2 regions of the Pseudarthrobacter sp. AG30 genome follow, and region 1 is predicted to be linked to the other one. Evidence: riboswitches for the same ligand, from Rfam matches in the RefSeq annotation. Region 1 holds a riboswitch; the other holds the start of a gene.
What was found. Region 1 has a riboswitch for cyclic di-AMP ahead of DC347_RS05915 (hypothetical protein). Riboswitches for the same ligand answer to the same signal wherever they lie in the genome.

Region 1 (10,220 bases):
CATCCAAACGCCCGTCAGCACCACGGTCGGCACCGCGTTCACCAAGCCCACGCCGCTGGTAGTTCCCATCCTGCGGGCCGGCCTGGGCATGCTGGAAGGCATGACCAAGCTGGTGCCCACCGCCGAGGTGGGCTTCCTGGGCATGGCCCGGGACGAGGAAACCCTGGACATCATCACGTATGCCGAGCGCCTCCCCGAGGACCTCACCGGCCGCCAGGTCTTCGTCCTGGACCCGATGCTGGCCACCGGCGGAACCCTGCGTGAGGCCATCAAGTTCCTCTTCAAGCGCGGCGCCTCCGACGTCACCTGCATCTGCCTGCTGGCAGCCCCGGAGGGCCTGGCCAAGCTGGAGGAGGAACTGGGCGACGCAAACGTGCACATCGTCCTGGCCTCCATCGACGAGAAGCTCAACGAGAAGTCCTACATTGTTCCCGGCCTCGGCGACGCCGGCGACCGCCTGTACGGGATCGCCGGGTAGGTTCCACCCTTTTTCAAAACCGTTCCCGCCGCTAGCCTGTGCGGATGGACTGGAAACTTGAACTTGTCTTTGTCCCTGTATCCGATGTGGACCGCGCCAAGGATTTCTACGTCAACAAGGTTGGCTTCAACGCCGACTACGACGAACGCCCGTCGGAGTCGATCCGCTTCGTGCAGTTGACGCCACCCGGCTCCGCCTGCTCCATCTGCATCGGCGAAGGGCTGACCGACGCTCCGCCCGGCACAGGATCCAACCTCCAGCTGGTGGTCAGCGACATCGAGGCTGCCCACCGCCAGCTCAAGGGCAACGGCGTGGACGTCAGCGACGTGGATGTGCAGCAGTGGGGCCACTTCCTGTACTTCGCCGATCCGGACGGCAACAAGTGGTCTGTCCAGTACATCCCCTGGCGGAATGCCGGGCCGGGCGACGTCCAGGGCGCCGGTTAACGCAAACCGCGGGCCGCATCGACATGATGCGGCCCGCGGTTTGCGTTGCGCCCGGTGCAGGTGGTGCCTAGTACCAGTTGTGTGCCAGGTGGAAGTTCAACGCACCGCAGGGCGAGGCGTAGCTCTTCTTGATGTAGTCCAGGCCCCAGTTGATCTGCGTGCGGTAGTTGGTCAGGTAGTCGGCGCCTGCGCTGGCCATCTTCTCCGCCGGCAGCGACTGGACGATGCCGTACGCGCCGCTGCTGGCGTTGGTGGCGGTGGTGGTCCAATCGGATTCCTTGGTCCACAGCGTCTGCAGGCACTGCATCTGGTCCGGTCCCCAGCCAAAGGAGGACAGCTGGCTGGCGGCGTAGGCCTGGGCGCCCGCGGGATCGTTAACCGCGACGGCGGGAGCAGGCTCAGGCGCGGGGGCCGGCGCAGGTGCGGGTGCTTCAGCCGGCGGGGCGGCGGGAGCGGGCGCGGGGGCCGGCTCCGCGGCCTGCGGTGCCACGCTGATGGCGGAAGGAGCAGGATTAGCGGCCGGGTTGGAACGGATTTCGCTCTTCTCGATGCTCATCTGGGCATCCGCCGCCGACGTGGAAGCGCTTGACCCGGTGGACGACGCCTGGGTCATGTTGTTGGTCGCCTGGCCTGCCGCGCCAACGCCAACCAGCACCGCGCATGATGCAGCGAGGACCGCAACACGCCGGCCCACGGTGGTCTTTTTGGCGGGCTGGGGTTTGGCCCGATGTTTTGCCTTGGTTTGCAGGCATGGTTTTGCCATGGATTTAGACATGATTGATCGCCTCTCACACCTGCGGAGTTAGCTGTCGGGTTCGGATGAGGGCATCCGGCCGCACGGAAAAAACACGTGCTGGCTTAACCCCAAGGGCAATCATTGCCCGGGACGGTGGGTCCCCCGCCTCTGCCGTTGCTCAAGCGGAATCCGGGAAGCGGCAGAGCTTGGCGTCAACCCGGGATATGCGGCCCGAACGGGGACCGCACCCAATCGACGGTACAGGAAGATTGCGCATTAGTCACATTTGGGTAACGGAAGTCACGAATTATGGCGCGTCGATTTGCTGCAGGCGGATCCCCGGCGCCGGTTTATCCCGCCAGGATATAGACCGTGGTCCCGCCAATGTTTTGCGCCGGGAACGTGGACTCCACCCACTGTGCAATCCGGGTGGAGACGTCAGAGCCGCTGCTGGACATCATGGTCCCGCCGGCAATGAAGTAGTGGATCCGGCCTTGGGAGACCAGCGCTTGGAACTGTTCCAGCGTGGGGGAGGGGTCGGTGCCGTTGAAGCCGCCCACGGCCATCACCGGCAGTTCCGTGGCCAGTTGGTAACCTGCGGCATTGTTCGAACCGACTACTGCCGCTGCCCAGGTGTAGTTTGAGGCACCGTCCTTCAATGCGGCCACGAGCCCGGCCGACGGCGTGGGCGCACCCAGGAGGCCGCCCATCCCGCCGGCGCGGCCACCGGTGGCACCCGGACCGCCCTGCGCTGCCCCGCCCTGGCCTGCTGCCCCGCCCTGGCCGGCACCCTGGCCTTGTCCGGCCTGGCCTTGTCCAGCCTGGCCGTTGAACTGCCGGGACGTGCCGCCCGCGCCAAACCCGCCGGTCCGGTTTCCGCCGAACCCGCCCGGGCCGCCGAACGACGTCGCCGGTCCGGCGCTGACAATGGCCCCGCTGTGCGCCGTCGCCGCCGTCGACATGGAGAAGGCCAGCGGGCCGGCGAGCGATGCCGCAATGGCGAGCGCCGTCGTCGTCCGTTGCACGGAGCGCAGGCGGATGAACCTGTTCAACCCTGTTCCTGCTGCGGCCGCAAGGCCTGCCGCCAGCACCACCCAGCGCGGCCACGGGCCGTAGGCGGATGTGGTTCCCAGCAGGGTGAATGCCATCAGGGCTGCCGCGGCCACTGCGGCGGCCAGGAAGACCGCCGCGGCGGCCTGCCGCCGGTGCTGCCAGAGAAGGGCCGGCCCCAGGCCGGCCAGGGCTGCGATCCCCGGCGCCAATGCCACCGCATAGTAGGGGTGGATGATGCCCGCCATGAAGCTGAAGACCAGGCCGGTCACCAGGACCCAGGAACCCCAGACGAGCACCGACGCCCGGACGGCGTCAGTCCGCGGCGCCCGGCGTCCCACCCACAGCAGGCCGGCAGCAAGGATCAGTGCGGAGGGCAGCAGCCACGCGATCTGGCCGCCAAATTCGCTGTTGAACATCCGCAGCAGCCCGGGAACGCCCCAGCCGTTGGCGCCGCCCACGCTCCCTGTCTCGTCGCCTGTGAGCCGGCCCAGGCCGTTATAGCCGAGGGTCAGTTCCAGGATGGAATTGTCCTGCGAACCACCAATGAACGGACGGTCCGCAGCCGGGATGAGCTCCACGACGGCCAGCCACCAGCCGGCCGCGGCAAGCATCGCGGCACCGGTGGCGAGCAGGTGCAGCAGCCGCCGGCCCAGCCTGGCGGGCGCCGCGACCAGGTAGGCGAGGGCAAACCCGGGAACCACCAGCAGGACCTGCAGCTGCTTGGCAAGGAACCCGAAGCCCAGGAGAACCCCTGCCAGCAGGAGCCAGCGCAGCCTGTCCTCCTGCACGGAGCGGAGCACCGCATAGGCGGCGGCGGTCATGAGCAGCACCAGCAGGGCGTCCGGGTTGTTGAACCGGAACATCAGCGTGGCCACGGGCGTCAGTGCCAGCGCAGCGGCGGCCAGCAGCCCTGCCCGGTGGGCGAGGCGCGGGTCACCGGTGGCCGGTGCCGCGGCCCGCCGGACGGCCAGGTACAGCAGCCAGGCGGTGCCGACTCCCATCAGGGCTTCGGGAACCAGGATGCTCCAGGAGCTCAGGCCGAAAATCCGGACCGACAACCCCATGATCCACAGGGACGCCGGTGGCTTGTCCACCGTGATGGAGTTGGCGGCGTCCGAGGAACCGAAGAACCAGGCCGCCCAGTCCTGCGATCCGGCCTGGGCAGCGGCGGAGTAGAAAGCGTTGGCCCAGCCCGATGTCCCGAGGTTCCACAGGTAGAGCACGGCGGTAGCTGCCAGCACGGCTGCCAGTTCCAGGCGGTGCCGGAGGGCCGGGGGCTCCCGCCGCACGCCGGCCGCGGCAGCAGGGCTGGAGGCAGCAGGGCCGGGGGCAGCGGGAGCGGAGGGAGCCTGCACCGGAGTGGAGTTAGAGCTGGCCATGGGGTCCTACTTGGTGAGTTGGTACACCGTGGAGTTACCCACGGTTTGGGCCTGGAAGTTGGCTTGCACCCAGGCGGCCACCTCGGAGTTGCCGCCCCGGCCGCCCATGCCGCCGCCCATGCCGCCTTCGATGAAGTAGCTGATCTCACCCCTGGCCACCATGGCCTGGAACTCGGCGAGCGTGGGATAGGGGTCGCCGCCGTTCCAGCCGCCCAGGGCAATGACGCTGGTGTTCGTGGCCAGTTCCAGGCTGGCGGCCTGGCTGGCCCCGGAGACAATCGCCGACCACTTCGTGGTGGTGCCGGTGAGCAGTGCGGTCACGGCTGCATCGGCGGTGCCTTCGCCGGGACCACCCGCCCCGCCGGCTCCGGGGGCGCCTTTGACGCCGCCGGCTCCGTTCGCGGGATCAAAACCGCCGGCACCGGCTGCCGCATCCGTTCCGTCGGTCCGGTCGCCACGGAGCGCGGCGTCGTCCCGGAAGCCGGCAGCCCTGTTGCCGAAACCGCCCGCCGACGAACCTGCGGGCCCCGACGTCGGGATGGATCCCGAATGGGCGGACGCGGCGGTGGCCAAGGTCCAGGCAGCCGTTCCAAGGCCCCCGGCCAGCAAGGAGAGGACGACGACGGCGGCCGTCCCGGAGCGCCGGAACCGTCCCGCAGCGCCCTTGCCGTCAAGGCGGAGGAGGATGGCGGCCGCCGCGAGGACACCGAGGACGATGGTGGCGATGCGCAACCACGGCAGCCAGGACGTGTCGCGGCCCAGCAGCACCGAGGACCAGATGGAGGTGCCCAGGACCACGACGGCCAGAGTTGTCCGTGCCGGCCAGTACGCGCGGCCGCGCCAGAGTTCGACCGAGCCGATGCCCACCAGCGCGGCGATGGCCGGGGCCAGTGCCACTGAGTAGTAGGGGTGGACGATGCCGCTCATGAAGCTGAAGACGCCAGCCGTGACCAGAAGCCAGCCGCCCCACAGGATCAGGGCCGCGCGGCTCCGGGACGTGCGCGCTTCGCGGCGGGTGAACCACAAGCCTGCCACCAGCAGCACCAGCGCGGCGGGCAGCAGCCAGGACACCTCGCCGCCGAAGCTGGTCCCGAACATCCGCAGCAGGCCGGCCGCGCCGCCGAATCCCGCATTTCCGCCGCCGAAGCCGCCAGCCGCACCGCCGCCCGGGCCGCCGGCTCCACCTCCGGGCATTCCTTCACCCGAACCGGTGATGCGGGCCAGGCCGTTGTAGCCGAAGGTCAGTTCCAGGAAGCTGTTGGTGGTGGACCCGGCCATGTACGGCCGTTCGGAGGCCGGCGTCAGCTGGAAAAGGGCAACGTAGCTGCCGGCCACCACGACGATTCCGCCCAGCGCGCCGAGCAGGTGGACCAGCCGGCGTCCCAGCGGTGTGGGGGCAGCCCACAGGTAGGCAAGTCCAAGCGCGGGAACCACCAGGAAGCCTTGCAGCATCTTGCTGAGGAACGCCAGGCCTATCACGGCCCCCGCCGCCACCAGCCACTTCCATCCGGCCCGTTCGATGGCCCGGGTGGTGAAGTACGCCGCCAGCACCAGGCAGAGGGTGAGCATGGCGTCCGGGTTGTTGAATTTGAACATCAGCGCCGCCACGGGCGTCAGTGCGAGGGCGCCGCCGGCAAGGAGGCCTGCCACCGGACCGGAAACCCGCTTCACAGCGAGGTACAGGAAGCCGACGGCGGCCACTCCCATGAGCGCTTCGGGCACCAGCATGCTCAGTGACGAGAAGCCGAAGATACGGCCCGCCAGGGCCGGGATCCAGAGCGCGGCGGGCGGCTTGTCCACGGTGATGGCGTTTCCGGCGTCGAGCGATCCGAAGAGGAGTGCCGTCCAGTCCTTGGTGCCCGCCTGGATGGCAGCGGCATAGAAGGAGTTTCCGAAGCCGGTGGCGGCCAGGTTCCAGAGGTACAGGATTGCCGTGGCCACCAGGAGGCCGGCGGCCGAGGGCCGCACCCAGCGGGGCTGGCCGCCGAAGGCGTAGCGGGTCCAGCGCGGTCCGGTGCGTGCGGGGCCGGCAGAGGAAGCCGCGGCACCTGACGGGTGCTGTGGACCGTCGGTTGATTCGGTGGTCGATCCGGCGCCTGCCGGTGAAAAGGTGGAGGTCATGATGCTGCCGTTTCTGTGGAGGCGGTGGCGGTCGTGTCGTCGGCGGACGAAGCTGCGGGGGTTCCGGCGGATGGTGTTGCCGGTCCAGGGCCTGTCCATGGAACGGGGCGCGTGGAGGGTGCTGTACGCGGCGCCCGCTCCCGGAAGACCCAGAGCCGGAACAGCAGGAACCGCACGGCGGTGGCGGCGAGGTTCGCCGCCACGACGGTGAGGATTTCCGCCCACCGGTCCGGCGTCGTCGTCCTGTGCACCAGTGCCAGCGCACCCGAGGTGAGCAGCAGGCCGATGCCGAACACGATCAGCCCCTCAAAGTGGTGCCGGACCGGGTTGCCACCCTGGATGCCGAACGTGAAGCGCCGGTTGGCTCCCGTGTTGGCGACCGCCGTGATCAGCAGGGCCAGGAAGTTGGCAAGTTGGGGATCCATGAAGCCGCGGCAGAATACGAAGATCGCCAGGTAGGCCAGGGTCGACGCCGCACCGATGGCGGCGAAGCGCACCAACTGGCCAAACAGGCTGCCGCCGCGCGTTTGCTCGGCCGCCCGGGACGAGGCGGGCAGCGGCCCCCGCGCCAGGGCTGCCCGCAGCTCCGGAACCGGGATGCGGCCGTAGAGCAGGTCGCGGGTGAGCCGTGCCATGCCCCGGACGTCCGCCAGCGCCGTCCGGAGCACGTCAACGCTTGAATCAGGATCGTCGATCCAGTCCACGGGAACCTCATGGACGCGCAGGCCGCACCGCTCCGCCAGGACCAGGAGCTCGGTGTCAAAGAACCAGGAGTTGTCCACGGTGTACGGAAGGATCTGTTGGGCCACGTCTGCGCGGATCGCCTTGAACCCGCACTGTGCGTCACTGAACCGGGCACCCATGAAGGAGTGCAGCATCAGGTTGTAGCCGCGCGAGATGAATTCCCGCTTGGGTCCGCGGACTACGCGGGAGTTGCGTGTCAGCCTCGTGCCGATGGCAAGGTCCGAATGGCCGGAGATCAGCGGCGCCAACAGTGGTGCCAGGGCCGCAAGGTCGGTGGAGAGGTCCACGTCCATGTAGGCCAGGACCGGCGACGGCGAGGCCAGCCACACCTTGCGCAGTGCATTTCCGCGGCCCTTTTCGTCGAGGTGGACCACTGCGAGTTCGGGGAACTCCCGGGCCAGGCGTTCGGCGATTTTCAAGGTGCCGTCCGTGCTGGCGTTGTCCGCCACGGTGATCCGGAACGCGTGCGGAAAGGAATCGAGCAAGTGGGCGTGAAGCCTGCGGAGGCATTCCTCCAGGTCGCGTTCCTCGTTGAAGACCGGGATGGTTACGTCGAGGACCGGCGCGGTGGTGCGGGTGTCCACGGGGGCGCGCCGTCCGGCGCGCCCCCGTGATGGAATGCCCACCGGCGCCACCGCGGCGTCCGGCAGGGTTCCTGAAGTGGAGTCGGTGAGCGTCATGAATCAAGAGTGGCGCCGCCGTATTTGAGGGCTTTAGGCGCAACCTGTGACGTGCCTGTGTAAGTGCGGCCGGCGCTCGCAGTCAGGAGGTGGCGGTTGCCGCTGCCGGCAGGCGGACGGCGAACTCGGTCCTGCCCGGCCGGGAGGCGAGTTCCACGGTGCCGCCATGGGCCGCGACGATGGATTCGACGATCGAAAGCCCCAGCCCGGACGATCCTTCGGAGCCTGAGCGGGAGGCATCGGCCCGGGTGAACCGGGAGAAGATGTTGCCCTGGAACTCGGCGGGAATGCCGGGGCCGTCGTCGGTGACCGTGACCACCACGCTGCCGTCGGCGGAGCGCATGACCCCGGTGGTGACGGTGGTGCCGGCCGGCGTGTGCTTCCTGGCGTTCGAGAGCAGGTTGGCCAGGACCTGGTGGAGCTGGGTGGTGTCGCCGCGGACGGTTACCGGTTCATCGGGCAACGTCAGCTGCCAGGTGTGGTCCGGTGCCATGACCTTTTCGTCGCTGACGGTTTCGATCACCAGCTGGGTGAGGTCCACATCGGTGGTTTCGGTCGCCTTGCCCTCATCCAGCCGGGCCAGCAGCAGCAGGTCCTCCACCAGGGCGGTCATGCGCTCAGACTGGCTTTGCACCCTGCCCAGCGACTTTTGGCCGTCCTCGGTGAGGGTTTCGGTCATGCGCATCAGCTCGGTGTATCCGCGGATGGCGGTCAATGGGGTCCGGAGCTCATGGGAGGCGTCCGCCACGAACTGGCGCACTTTCATCTCACTCCGTTGCCGGGCTTCGAGAGCGCTGGAGACGTTGTCCAGCATGAGGTTCAGCGCGTGCCCCACGCTGCCCACTTCCGTGGTGGGATGCGCTGCCGACGGCGGGACACGCACCGCCAGGGCTACCTCGCCGGCGTCGAGCGGCAGCTTGGAAACCTTGGTGGCGACGTCGGAGAGCTGCTCCAGCGGCCGCATGGTCCGGCGGATCAACGCCGTGCCGGCCAGCCCGATCAGGACAAGGCCGCCCAGTGACACCAGCACCATCGTCAACACCAGCGAGGCCTCGGTGCTTTCCTTGGTTGCCAGCGGCAGCCCGGTGATCACCACGTCGCCATAAGGGGTCTGTGTCGCCATGAGCCGGTAGTCGCCGTTGGACAGTTCCCGGTCAACCGGGCTGCCGTCACGGGGGAGGGCCTGCAGGGTGGCCGTGTCCCGGGAAGTCAGCGGCGTGCGGGTGAAATCCGCGGACAGGAAACCCGCTTCCCGAGTGATCTGGCCACCCACCACCCTGGCGTTGAGTGTTCCCACGCTTTGACCCCGCGCGTCGAGCGGATCCGGTCGGCCCGAGGGATTGCCCTCGGGCGGGCGGCCGCGTGAAGCCATGGTCAGCTGCTCGTCCAACTGCTTGGAGAGGACCACGTCCATCGAGGCGTAGCTGACCACGCCGATCGCACTCGAGATGGCCACCAGGAGGGCCATGGAGAGCAGGATCAGGCGGGTCCGAAGATGCCAGGTGGCAGGGTTGAACCACGAGCGGCCGGTGGGCCGGGGAACCCCGGAAAGAGACACGCGTTTCCTTTGGCTAGTCTGCGGGTTTGATGACGTAGCCGGCTCCGCGCACGGTATGGATCATGGGCGGATGGTTGGCTTCGAGCTTCTTGCGCAGGTAGGAGATGTAAAGCTCCACGATGTTCGCCTGGCCGCCAAAGTCGTAGTCCCACACGTGGTCCAGGATCTGGGCCTTGCTCACCACGCGCTTGGGGTTTTCCATGAGGTAGCGGAGGAGTTCAAACTGCGTGGCCGTCAGTTGGATTTCCTCCCCGGCCCGGGTGACCTCCCGGGTGTCCACATTGAGGACCAGGTCGCCCACCACCAGTTCGGCCGTATCCATGGCGGCCACGCCGGAGCGCTGGACCAGGCGGTGCAGGCGCAGCAGGACTTCCTCCATGCTGAAGGGCTTGGTCACGTAGTCATCGCCGCCGGCTGCCAGCCCCACGATCCGGTCCTGGACATCGTCTTTTGCGGTCAGGAACAGCGCGGGCACCTCCGGCGCGAAGGCGCGGATCCTGCCCAGCAGCTCCACGCCGTCGAACCCCGGCAGCATGACGTCGAGCACCAGGACGTCCGGATGGAAGTCCTTGGCAAGCTTGACGGCCGTGGGCCCGTCCCCGGCTACGGCCACGGACCAGCCCGCCATGCGCAGGCCCATGCTCATCAGCTCCGACAGGCTGGGTTCGTCATCGACCACCAGGGCCCGGATCGGAGAGCCGTCGGGATGGGAGAGCTGGGGCAGGTTGTTGGTCATGGAGTGCGGGGATGCCATGGGACAACTCTCCGATCTACCGGTGTGCCGGTGCTTTGCCGTTGCTGTGTTCCAGCTGTGAGCTCCAGCCTAGCCACCTGGACCCGAGGCCAGGAGCCTGCCCGTGCAGGCGGAAGCGTGCAGGTCACAGGCCGTGGTGGCCTGCTGCACAGCCTCTGCACAGCAATTCGGCAGAGCCTGTTGGAACAGGCAGCATCACCACCAGCAGTTTCGACCTTCTTGGAGAATGACAATGGACGAGCACAACACCAAGCCAGCCCCGGGCACATCA
Region 2 (10,220 bases), on a different contig from region 1:
CTGATGTGCTCACCGGCGCGAGGTTCCCCCGGGCGCGCCTTTCCTCCGGCCATCAGCAGCGGGAGTCCCTCGTCGTCCGTGGCCAGGACCGCATTCTCGGTCCTCAGGACCGCTTTGCCTCCGGCCGGGATCAGGCCTCCCGTAACGATGATGCTTGCTTGGTGCGGGGCAAGGCGGTTCCCGGGGTCCACCGGAATCCAGGGGCCGCTGCCGTTGACCGCCCAGCCGTCCATGGCTGAGGACGCATAGTGCGGCATGTCCTGGAGTGCCAGAATGTCCTGGTCGAGCCTGCGGCCGAGGGCCATGCGCAGCGGCACCGGCCCTGCCGGGATCGGGGTGGCCGCATCGAACGCAGCCTGCCGGGCTTCTTCCCAGGTGTGCGCCAGGTGGTGCCCGCTGGTTTCAGCCTCCGGTTCCGTGGTTTCCGGTCCAGGTGTTTCGTGCCCGGCGGTCCCCTGTGGTGCTTCGGGCTCGTCGGCAGGTGGGACCTCCGGCCAGTCGCGGGGTTCTGCCGTCATTCGCCGGGGGTCCCGGCGGCAGCTTCATTCTCGTAGTCGGCAGCCAGGGACCGAGCCACGGCCATCGCCGCTTCCATGGACGCCGTGTCCATTTCCCTGCCCGGTGCGGCAGCCAGCCCCGCGGCGAATCCTGCGATGAACGTGGTGAGTGGAGCAGCCGGCCGGACCACGGCGTGGGCTGCGACGCCGGCAAGGGACAGCACTGCGTTCACGTCCACCTGGACGTCCTCCAGCTTGTATGCCTGGAGCAGGGCCCTGCACCATTCCTCCAGCGTCTCGTCCTGGCTTTTCACGACTTGCCTCCCACGTTGGCTCCGCACGTTTTGGTCAAAGTCTTCACGCTGGCTCCCGGCGGCGATCCCCAGCGTGGCAGCATCACCCCACGTATCCACGTCGGCAGTGGACCCGGCCGGGACTGTGACAAGCTGCACGTCCAGATTAGCAAGGAGCGACCTCACGGAGCCGTTGACCAGGGCGTCCCGGCGGGACAACTCACCGCACGATCTTTTTAACTCATCAGTGTTATATATGGCTGCCAGCGGCTGTTCCCTGCCGTCGGCAGAGCGGGCCACGGCGCCCCGGCCATCGCCCGCAGCTGCCACCGCGTCCCGGAGCATCGCCACCGCCCGGGCTGCCAGCGGCATGTCGCAGGCGAGAACCAGAGTGAAGGGCGCCCCTCCCCCAGAGGTGGCAAGGGCATCTAGGCCGGCTGAGATCCCGGCGGCAGGACCGGCAAACTTCGGCTCCTCCCGGCAGGACAGGACGCCTGGCGGCAGGGCCTGGGCGGGCCCGGCCTCATCGGCAGCCCCGCGGGACGGAGGGCCGCCGGCGGAAACGTCGCCCACAACAACCGTACGGCGGGCACCGGCAGCGGCGTCAAGGGTCCATGCCAGGAGGGTTCTTCCCCGGAGGACCAACGATTGCTTGGGTACTCCACCCAGCCGTGATGACCGGCCGCCCGCCAGGATCAGGGCGTCAAAGATCAACGGGTCCGTTTGCACCCACCCAGCCTAGCGAACAGCAACCGGCCTGGAAGCCGCTTGTCAGGCGGCGCGCTCGGGAAGCAGGAATGGATCCCAGGCGGGGGTTGGCTTCTCCAGTTCCTTGATCTGCCAGATGGTTCCGTGCGGCGGCTCCGGCACGAAGCGCAGGGTCCATCCCATCTCGCCGGGGGTATGGTCACCCTTGACGTTGTTGCACCGCAGGCAGGCAGCCACGAGATTCTCCCAGGAATCGGCTCCGCCCCGCGATTTTGGGTGGACATGGTCGATTGTGTGCGCTGCCTTTCCGCAATATGCACACTTGTGCCCGTCACGTCGAAGCACACCACGGCGGCTGACGGCCGTTGAGTGGTTGTACCGCGGGCGGATGTAGCGGTTGAGGAGGATCACGGACGGGCGGCCCAGGACGTCAGTGGGGCCCACCACGGGATCATCCCCCTCGGCCACCACGCTCGCCTTGCCTGTGAGCACAAGCACCAGCGCCCGGCGGAAGGTGATAACCGCCAGCGGTTCATATCCAGCATTCAGAACGAGAGTGCGCATGCACGTACCTCTTCACGGCCGCACCCGTCAGGGGCACGAGGGCCGGCTGCCCTCGGCATGTCCGGGCTATGGATCGACATCACAAGAGTAAACAGAGAATTGCAATATCAGGTAATCGGATACGCGGAGGCCGGATCCCCACCCCGGTGGCGGGAGCCGGGATGCACGCAGAATGGCGGGAGTTAAACGGGAAAAGACCCCCGCCTCAAGGGCAGGGGTCCTTCCGGGCACATCTTATGCGGCGCCGCGTGCGGCGGGCGGCAGTGGTTACCGAACGTGGATGAAGACCGGTCCGGAGCCAACGTTGGCGCTGAACACAACGGTGTCGTTGCCGTTGAAGCCGCCGTGGACGGCCATCCCGTTTCCGGCGTAGACGGCGATGTGGGCCATTCCTCCGCCACCGTCGGCGTAGTAGATGAGGTCGCCGGGCTGGGCCTGGGATGCGGACACCCTGTCACCCAATGACAGGTAACCGGCGGGCCAGTCGTGGAAGTGGATGCCGACGGCAGCCAGTGCGTTGGTCACCAGCATGGTGCAGTCCTGGTGTACGCCAAGCTGGGCGTAGGCAGCGGACAGGATGGCAGCACCCTTTCCGCTGGCGGAAACCTGGGCGGCGGGGGCAGCCGTGGCATCGGCAGTTGCAACCTTGGCAGTCACCTTGGGAGCGGCAACGGCCTGGGCAACGGGAGCGGGAGCGGCTTCCTGCACCGCAACCTCGGGCTCGGGAGCCGGTGCCGGAGTGGTGGTAACGGCCGGCTTTTCGAAGCTGATGGCAATGGTGGAGGCCGCTGAGATCGGAGCGTCGACGGCGGATTCAACTTCCATGGCGGATGCCGGAGCCGAGTCGCGCTTGACGTTGGTGTCGGCTGCGTTGGCTGCGATGCCGCTGGTCAGGACCAGGCCGGAAGCTGCAGCGATTACTGCAGCCTGGCGGCCCATGCCGCCGGCGTTGTCGCTGACAGCCTTGGCAACGATCGCGATCGAGTTGGTTTTGGTGACCTCGGCGCGGTGCCGTGCGGTAGCACGAGTCGTCATCAGTTCTCTCTTTCGTTTTCCTCTGGACCGCGGTGGCCTGTCCGAGGGGGTTGGATGCGCCGGCATCTTGGGGGTACGCCGGCGCGTCCCGAACGGGGATGTTGGTTTCTAGCGAAAAAGCTTTGGGCAAAGAAATAGCCCTTGGAGCGTGGAGCCCAAGAACTACTTGTTCAGGTGGTAGTACGTGGAAGTACCGGTGGCTGCGGGAGAGTGGAGCATGGTTCCCTGCGACGGGTTGAGCGCGCTGATCATCATGCCGTTGCCGACGTAGATGCCGACGTGTGCGCCGCCGTTCTGGACCACGAGGTCGCCCGGCTGGGGGGTGGAGGTGGGGGTCATGATGCTCCACGCGTTCGTGCGGGGAATGCTGATTCCAGCCTGCGCGTAGACCCACTGAACGAAGCCGGAGCAGTCCCAGCCGTTGGGGGTGGTGCCGCCCCAGACGTAGGGGTGGCCGATGCCGGTGTAGGCGATCGCGGCGATACCCGAGGTGGCTGCGGACGAAACGGCTTCCACTGCCTGTCCGGCCTTGGACGCCTCCTGGCCGGCAGTGGTGGCGGTGCGGTCCGCGGACGCGGTGGACTGGGTGCGCACGGTTTCCACCTTCGGGGCGGCGGTGGTCTTGACCGCCGGACGCTCGAAGGAAACGGTGGCCGTGGGGGCCGCGGTGACAGCAAGGGCGGTCTGTGCGGAACCGGACTCCGTGGAGGCCGAGATGCCGGCAGTGGTGTCCGCGGCGTTGGCCGGCAGGCCCATGCTCAGGATGAGGCCTGAAGCCGCTGCCACAACGGCAGCCTGGCGGCCCACGGTCCCGGCATTGGCGCTTACGGCCTTGGACATGGCGTCCAAGGGGTTGGCGCGAACCGTTTGCGCACGGTGGCGCGCAGAATTATGGCGTGAAGACACGAAGGTAGCCTCTCCCAATCCCTGCGAGGTGAGCTGTCGGATTCGGATGGGAGTCACCCGGCCACTTCGCTTCCTGGGAAGCTCATGACTTAACCCCAAGGCCTTCCAGAACGCAGAAGGCCAAAATTGGTTCCCCCGCCCCTGCCAGACGATGAAATGCGAACGGACCTTGAGCGGTGGCAGAGTTAGGCAATCCACTCAAGAGCGTCAACTTCGGAAAAGTTGACGCGAGTTAGACGGTACAGCAGTTTTGCTTCAATGTCACATTCAGGTCACGGCGGGTCACGGCGATCTGGGAGTGCGCAATCAAACGGTTACAGCCAGCCCATCGGATCGACCACTTCGCCGTTGACCTGGACTTCGAAGTGCAGGTGGCAGCCGGTGGACGCCCCGGTGGTCCCGCTCAACGCCACGACTTCGCCGCGGGAGACCGTTTGGCCCACCTTGACGTTGAAGGACGAGAGGTGGTTGTACGTGGTCTCCAGGCCGTTGCCATGGTCGATCACCACCCGGTTTCCACCGCCGAACTGGTGCCAGCCGGCGAAGGTCACGGTTCCTGTTGCGGCTGCCAGGACGGACGTCCCGCACTGTGCCACGAAGTCCTGTCCGCGGTGGAAATCTCCGGTGCCGCCGGTGATTGGGCTGACCCGGTAGCCGAAGGGCGACGCGGTCACGAGGGATGCCAGCGGCGCGGCCAGGGTCCCGGCGGAAGCCGCACGCGTTACCGATCCGGCCGACTGGGCGCTCAGCAGTTGCTTCAGCTTCCCGTCGGGGTCCGCCTGCGTCACGACGGCTGAGCGGCTGAAGTCGATCTGGGCGCCTACATCCGCGGAAATCTGGGGCTGGGGGCTGACTGCGGAGGCGGCCTGGGGCGCGATTCCGGCCGCATCCGTCGCCATAACGGGGCTGGTGGCGGGCATGGTCACCGTGAGCACCAGGCCGGTGGCGGCGAGGGCGATGCCGGCCTTTTGGCCGATGCCGCTGGCCGCGGCAAAGTCGGTGATTTGCCGGAACGGACCCCGGCGGCGGCGTGCATCCCGTTGCGGGTCGCGGGGGCGCTCCGCGGCGGCTACTTCGACAACCCGGGGTGCCTCAGGGGGGCCCGCCGCGCGACGGCGGCCCCGGGAGGTCTGCATGGTCAAGAAGGGTTCCTCTCTGGAATAGCCTGCGGAGTTAGCTGTCGGATTCGGGTCAGAGAGATCAAAGACCCGGTCCGTCATGGGCAAACTTCTACACAGGGGTATTCCCGGAAGAATCCTTCACTGGAGAGGCTTGCTGCTGACGGACTTCACCCCAAGGCAGTCCCCCGCTGCCGGTTGTGGTTCCCCCGCCTCTGCCAGTAACGACTCGTACACCTGGCCCGCTGGCAGAGCTCGGCTCCGGATCAGGTAACGCTTAAGTATCAACGCTGGGTTCCACTATAGGGGCTTAAGACCCTAGGTAACAATTCCGTTATCTTTGCGTGGAATCCCCCGGGTGGGGTACGGAAACGCGGCGTCAGGCCTGGTTCACGGCGACGAAAACGTGAGCCGCCACCTCGGGAGGCAGCTCCAGCGCGCCCTCGATTCCCGCCACCCGTACCGAAATGTAGTCACCGACGCGTTCCAGGGAGACAGACGCGCCGGGCCGGATACCGCCCTCGTCGAGCTGGGTCAGCAGTTCCGGCTCCACCTGGATCGGTTCCGCCAGCCGGCTGATGGTCACTGCCGATTCAGGCCCGTAGGCCTTCATTGCCTCCACCAGGCTGATGGCGCCGTCGCCGAACCCGGGTCCGGGCTGTCCGCCCAGGGCGGCAAGGCCGGGGATGGGGTTTCCGTAGGGCGACTCCGTGGGGTGGTCCAGCATTTCGTAGATGCGCCGCTCCACCCGTTCGCTCATAACGTGTTCCCAGCGGCAGGCTTCGTCATGGACATAGGCCCAGTCCAATCCGATCACGTCGGCCAGCAGGCGCTCGGCCAGCCGGTGCTTCCGCATGACCTCAGTGGCACGCTTGCGGCCGGTGTCGGTCAGTTCCAGGTGCCTGTCACCGGAGACGACGACCAGGCCATCGCGCTCCATCCGGCCGATGGTCTGGGAAACGGTAGGCCCCGAGTGGCGCAGGCGTTCGGCGATACGGGCCCGGAGGGCAACGATGTTCTCTTCCTCAAGCTCCAGGATGGTCCTGAGGTACATCTCCGTAGTGTCGATCAGATCCGTCATCCAGCTCAGCTCCTCGAGCGCAGTACCTTGCGTTGTCCCACCGTATCGCCTCTTCCCGCGACGTAGTCCGGGGAAGAGTTTAGCCTATTTTGATTTAGTCCGAATAGGGCCTGCCGCCTGCGGCGTCTCATTGGCTGGACATTGGCGCCGCCCGCTCCCGCCACCCTGCGCGCTTCAGGCAGAATTGGGGAAGGTTTGCACTGCAGCCATGGCCGGCTCCCGGCCACCCACCACCCGGACCACAGCTTTCGTCCCCGCCGAATGGAGCACCTGTGAGCGACACCAGCATCACGATTCCCGCCAACCTCCTGCCCCAGGACGGGCGGTTCGGGGCCGGCCCCTCAAAGGTCCGGCCGGAACAGATCGATGCCCTGTCCGCTGCGTCGAAGACTATCCTCGGCACATCCCACCGGCAGGCTCCGGTCAAGAACCTGGTGGGCTCCGTACGCGAAGGACTCAGCCAGTTCTTCCGTGCTCCCGAGGGCTACGAGGTGGTCCTCGGCGTGGGCGGCTCGACCGCGTTCTGGGACATCGCGAGCTTCGGCCTCGTGTCCAAGAAGGCGCAGCACCTGTCCTTCGGGGAGTTTGGCTCCAAGTTTGCCTCCGCCACCAACAAGGCGCCGTTCCTGGAAGCGTCCTCGATCATTAAGTCTGAGCCGGGCACCCGTCCTGCAGCGCAGGCGGAGGCGGGCGTGGACGTCTACGCGTGGCCACAGAATGAGACCTCCACGGGCGTCGCCGCCCCGGTCAAGCGGGTGCCGGGCGCCGACAAGGACGCCCTGGTCCTGGTGGACGCAACCTCCGCTGCCGGCGGCCTGGACGTCGACATCGCCGAAAGCGACGTTTACTACTTCGCCCCGCAAAAGAATTTCGCTTCCGACGGTGGCCTTTGGCTCGGCCTCTTCTCCCCCGCCGCCCTGGAGCGCGCTGCCGCCATCAAGGCAAGCGGCCGCTGGATCCCGGACTTCCTGGACCTCCAGACCGCCATCGACAATTCACGGCTGAACCAGACGTACAACACCCCGTCGCTGTCCACCCTGGTAACCCTTGACGCCCAGGTCCAGTGGCTGAACGCCAACGGCGGCCTGGACTTCGCCTCTGCCCGCACCGCCGATTCCGCCGGCCGCATCTACAGTTGGGCTGACGCCTCGGAGTTCGCCACCCCGTTTGTGGCCAACCCGGAGGAGCGCTCCAACGTCATCGCCACCATCGACTTTGACGAGTCGGTGGACGCGGCAACGGTGGCGAAGGTCCTGCGCGCCAACGGCATCGTGGACACCGAGCCCTACCGGAAGCTGGGCCGCAACCAGCTGCGCATCGCCACCTTCGTCGCCATCGAGCCCGACGACGTCTCGGCACTGCTGTCCAGCATCGACTATGTGGTGGGCGAGCTCCGCAAGTAGTCCAGGCACACGCGAAAGGCGCCGCCCGGGATAACCCCCGGACGGCGCCTTTCGCGTGTGGCGGAAAATTCTTGCTTAGTCTTTTGGCTCCGCGTCGTCGTCGGCATCCTCTTCATCCCCGGGCGCCTGCTCCGTTGCGGACGGCTCTTCCTGGCGGGCTTGTTCGGGTTCCTGCTGCTGCTCGTCCTCGGGGCGCACGCGTTCGGCCCACGGCACCCACTCCGGGGCGAGGATCGATTCTTCGGACGGCAGCAGGCCCAGCTCATCGACGGTAACCACCTTGGAGCGGGAGTTGCGGGTCAGCACCGCGTACCACTGCCAGCCGCCGTAGCCGGCCAGCCGGGACTCGAACAAGTGCGTGACCAGCCGGTCGCCCTCGCTTTTGGCACCAAGGTGCGGCCCGATGGTGGCAGCGGGCGTGATGCCCTCAACCGCGGCCCGTGCAACATCGACGGCTGCTGCCAGGAACGCGTCAGGCTTGCCCGTCCGCCATACCGGAACCCCGGCCTTGCGCTTTGGCGCAGCCTTGGCAGCTTGCTCCTGTGGAGCCACGCCCGGTTGTTCAGCTTGGGGGTTCATCGGCGCCTAGACGTCCAGCTCGTCGGCAACCTTGCGCAGGGCGGCCGCGATTGCCTTGCCCTTGTTGCCGTCCGGATACTTGCCCTTGGACAGCGTCCCGGACAGGTTGTCCAGGACGGTCACCAGGTCCTGGACCAGCGGCGCGAGGTCCTTGGCGCTGGGACGCTTTGCTTTGGCAATGGACGGGGTCTTGTCCAGCACCCGCAGGCCCAGTGCCTGGGCGCCCTTGCGGCCGTCAGCGACGCCAAACTCCACGCGGGTGCCGGCTTTGAGCTCCGTTACACCCTCGGGCAACGACGACTTGGGCAGGAAGACCTCCTGGCCGTCCTCGCCCGCGAGGAATCCAAAGCCCTTGTCCTTGTCATACCACTTGACCTTGCCGGTAGGCACGTAATCAACCTTCTTCGTTCTGCTGTCATGAGACACGGCCAGGTGCCACCGCGTCCGCATTGTTGTGCGGGTTCAAGGTATGGCCTCTGCAAACCGTGTTGGTCTGTATGCTTCAAGGTTATCCTGCCGCATGCCCTAATCATGCTTCCGGCCGTACTGTTCCGCCCCGGGCGCAAGCCCGGGGCTTTAGCGGCCCGCCGGACGCCGCTGTAGCGTTACCTCTATGACACCCTTGCGTTTCCGCCGGCCCCTGATGGTGCTCGCAGCTGTTATTGCCCTGCTTTCCCTGGTAGCGGTGGGAACGGTCATGGCGCTTGCCTTCGCGGGGTCCGTCGCTCCCACCTGGGTCACGTACTCAGCGCTGTACGGCCTCCCGGTGGCCTTCATCCTGATGCTCCTGCTGGTCCTCGATGGCGTGGCCGCCCGGCGGCGGGCGGGAAGGCGGGAGCCGCGGTAACGTTGGACTGATGTCCCTCATTCGTGCGCTCGGCAAGGACCTGGAGGCACGCAGCGACGATTCGTTGCGGGCACTGTTCGCCGCGCGGCCGGACCTGATCTCCCCTTCGGTGCCGGATTTCGCGGCACTCGCAGCGCGGGCGAGCTCCCGGGTCAGCGTCCAACGGGCCCTTGAACGGCTCAACCGGCCCCAGATGCAGGTGCTCGAAACCCTGCATCTGTGCACCAACACCGACACCGGCCACAGCGCGTCCGCGGAAAACCTGCAAAAACTGGTCCGGGGTTCGTCCCTGGCCACCATTCAACAGATCCTTGGCACCTTGCAGGAACTTGCCTTGGTGCACCCGGCCGCACCACCGCATGGCTCCCCGCCCGCAGCGTCCGGACATGTCTTCTACCTCCCGGCGGGCGCCCTCAAGGACGTGGTGGGAATCTACCCGGCCGGACTGGGCCGCAGCTACACGGAACTGGTGCGCCTGCAGCCGGCGTTCGCCCAACGGGCAGTACCGCTGGTTGCCGAACTGCACCGCAGCGGCTTCGCCGTCCACGAGGCCACGACCCCCATGGACGCGGCACTGGCCCTCCAGCACTGGACATCATCTCCGGAGGGGCTGCGGGACATCCTCGCCGGAGCCCCGGAACGGACGACGGCGCTGCTCGCCAGGTTCCGGAACTGGGCCATGGGTGCCGTCCCCCAGGCGCAACGGAAAGCCTCGGTCCTGACGGAACCGGCCGACGTCGGCCCGGTGGACTGGCTCCTTGCCCGCGGCCTGCTGGTCCCGCTCGACGCCGCGCACGTCGAATTGCCGCACAGCGTGGGGCTGGCGCTCCGCGGCGGTGCCATCATCGACGACTTCACCCTTGCGCCGCCTGTCCCCGAGCTCGGCCGGACCACCGCAGCGCTGCGAAGGAACGCGGCCCTGAGCGCGATTTCGGAGACCCTGAGGCTCGTCTCCGAACTGCTGCATGCCGTCCGGGACCAGCCGCTGGCCACCTTGCGCAGCGGCGGGGTGGGGGTACGCGAAATGCGCCGGCTCTCCGAACAGCTGCGGATCGACCAGGGCGCGGTGGGGCGGCTTCTTGAACTGTGTGGCCTGGCAGGCCTGATCCGCCTCGACGTCGACTCGTCGTGCTGGGTGCAGCCGCCCCAGCTTGAGTGGCTCCTCCTGCCGAGGCAGGAACAATGGCTG

Region 2: another riboswitch for cyclic di-AMP. It lies ahead of DC347_RS17610 (C40 family peptidase); the one in region 1 lies ahead of DC347_RS05915 (hypothetical protein).

The regions. Positions count from the first base shown of each region.
Region 1 is NZ_QEHL01000004.1:84,067-94,286, reverse strand. It holds gene upp (uracil phosphoribosyltransferase) at 1-478, shown strand, start outside; gene DC347_RS05920 (glyoxalase superfamily protein) at 523-924, shown strand; gene DC347_RS05915 (hypothetical protein) at 992-1,699, opposite strand; cyclic di-AMP (ydaO/yuaA leader) riboswitch at 1,703-1,865, opposite strand; gene DC347_RS05910 (glycosyltransferase family 39 protein) at 2,011-4,092, opposite strand; gene DC347_RS05905 (glycosyltransferase family 39 protein) at 4,099-6,213, opposite strand; gene DC347_RS05900 (bifunctional glycosyltransferase family 2/GtrA family protein) at 6,210-7,637, opposite strand; gene DC347_RS05895 (HAMP domain-containing sensor histidine kinase) at 7,720-9,195, opposite strand; gene DC347_RS05890 (response regulator transcription factor) at 9,209-9,949, opposite strand; gene DC347_RS05885 (hypothetical protein) at 10,182-10,220, shown strand, end outside.
Region 2 is NZ_QEHL01000020.1:112,176-122,395, forward strand. It holds gene DC347_RS17590 (molybdopterin molybdotransferase MoeA) at 1-518, opposite strand, end outside; gene DC347_RS17595 (NTP transferase domain-containing protein) at 515-1,519, opposite strand; gene DC347_RS17600 (HNH endonuclease) at 1,562-2,062, opposite strand; gene DC347_RS17605 (NlpC/P60 family protein) at 2,330-3,097, opposite strand; gene DC347_RS17610 (C40 family peptidase) at 3,260-3,937, opposite strand; cyclic di-AMP (ydaO/yuaA leader) riboswitch at 4,008-4,181, opposite strand; gene DC347_RS17615 (M23 family metallopeptidase) at 4,318-5,139, opposite strand; cyclic di-AMP (ydaO/yuaA leader) riboswitch at 5,150-5,392, opposite strand; gene DC347_RS17620 (metal-dependent transcriptional regulator) at 5,501-6,202, opposite strand; gene serC (phosphoserine transaminase) at 6,475-7,605, shown strand; gene DC347_RS17630 (DUF3027 domain-containing protein) at 7,681-8,184, opposite strand; gene DC347_RS17635 (cold-shock protein) at 8,191-8,574, opposite strand; gene DC347_RS17640 (hypothetical protein) at 8,798-9,031, shown strand; gene DC347_RS17645 (helicase-associated domain-containing protein) at 9,042-10,220, shown strand, end outside.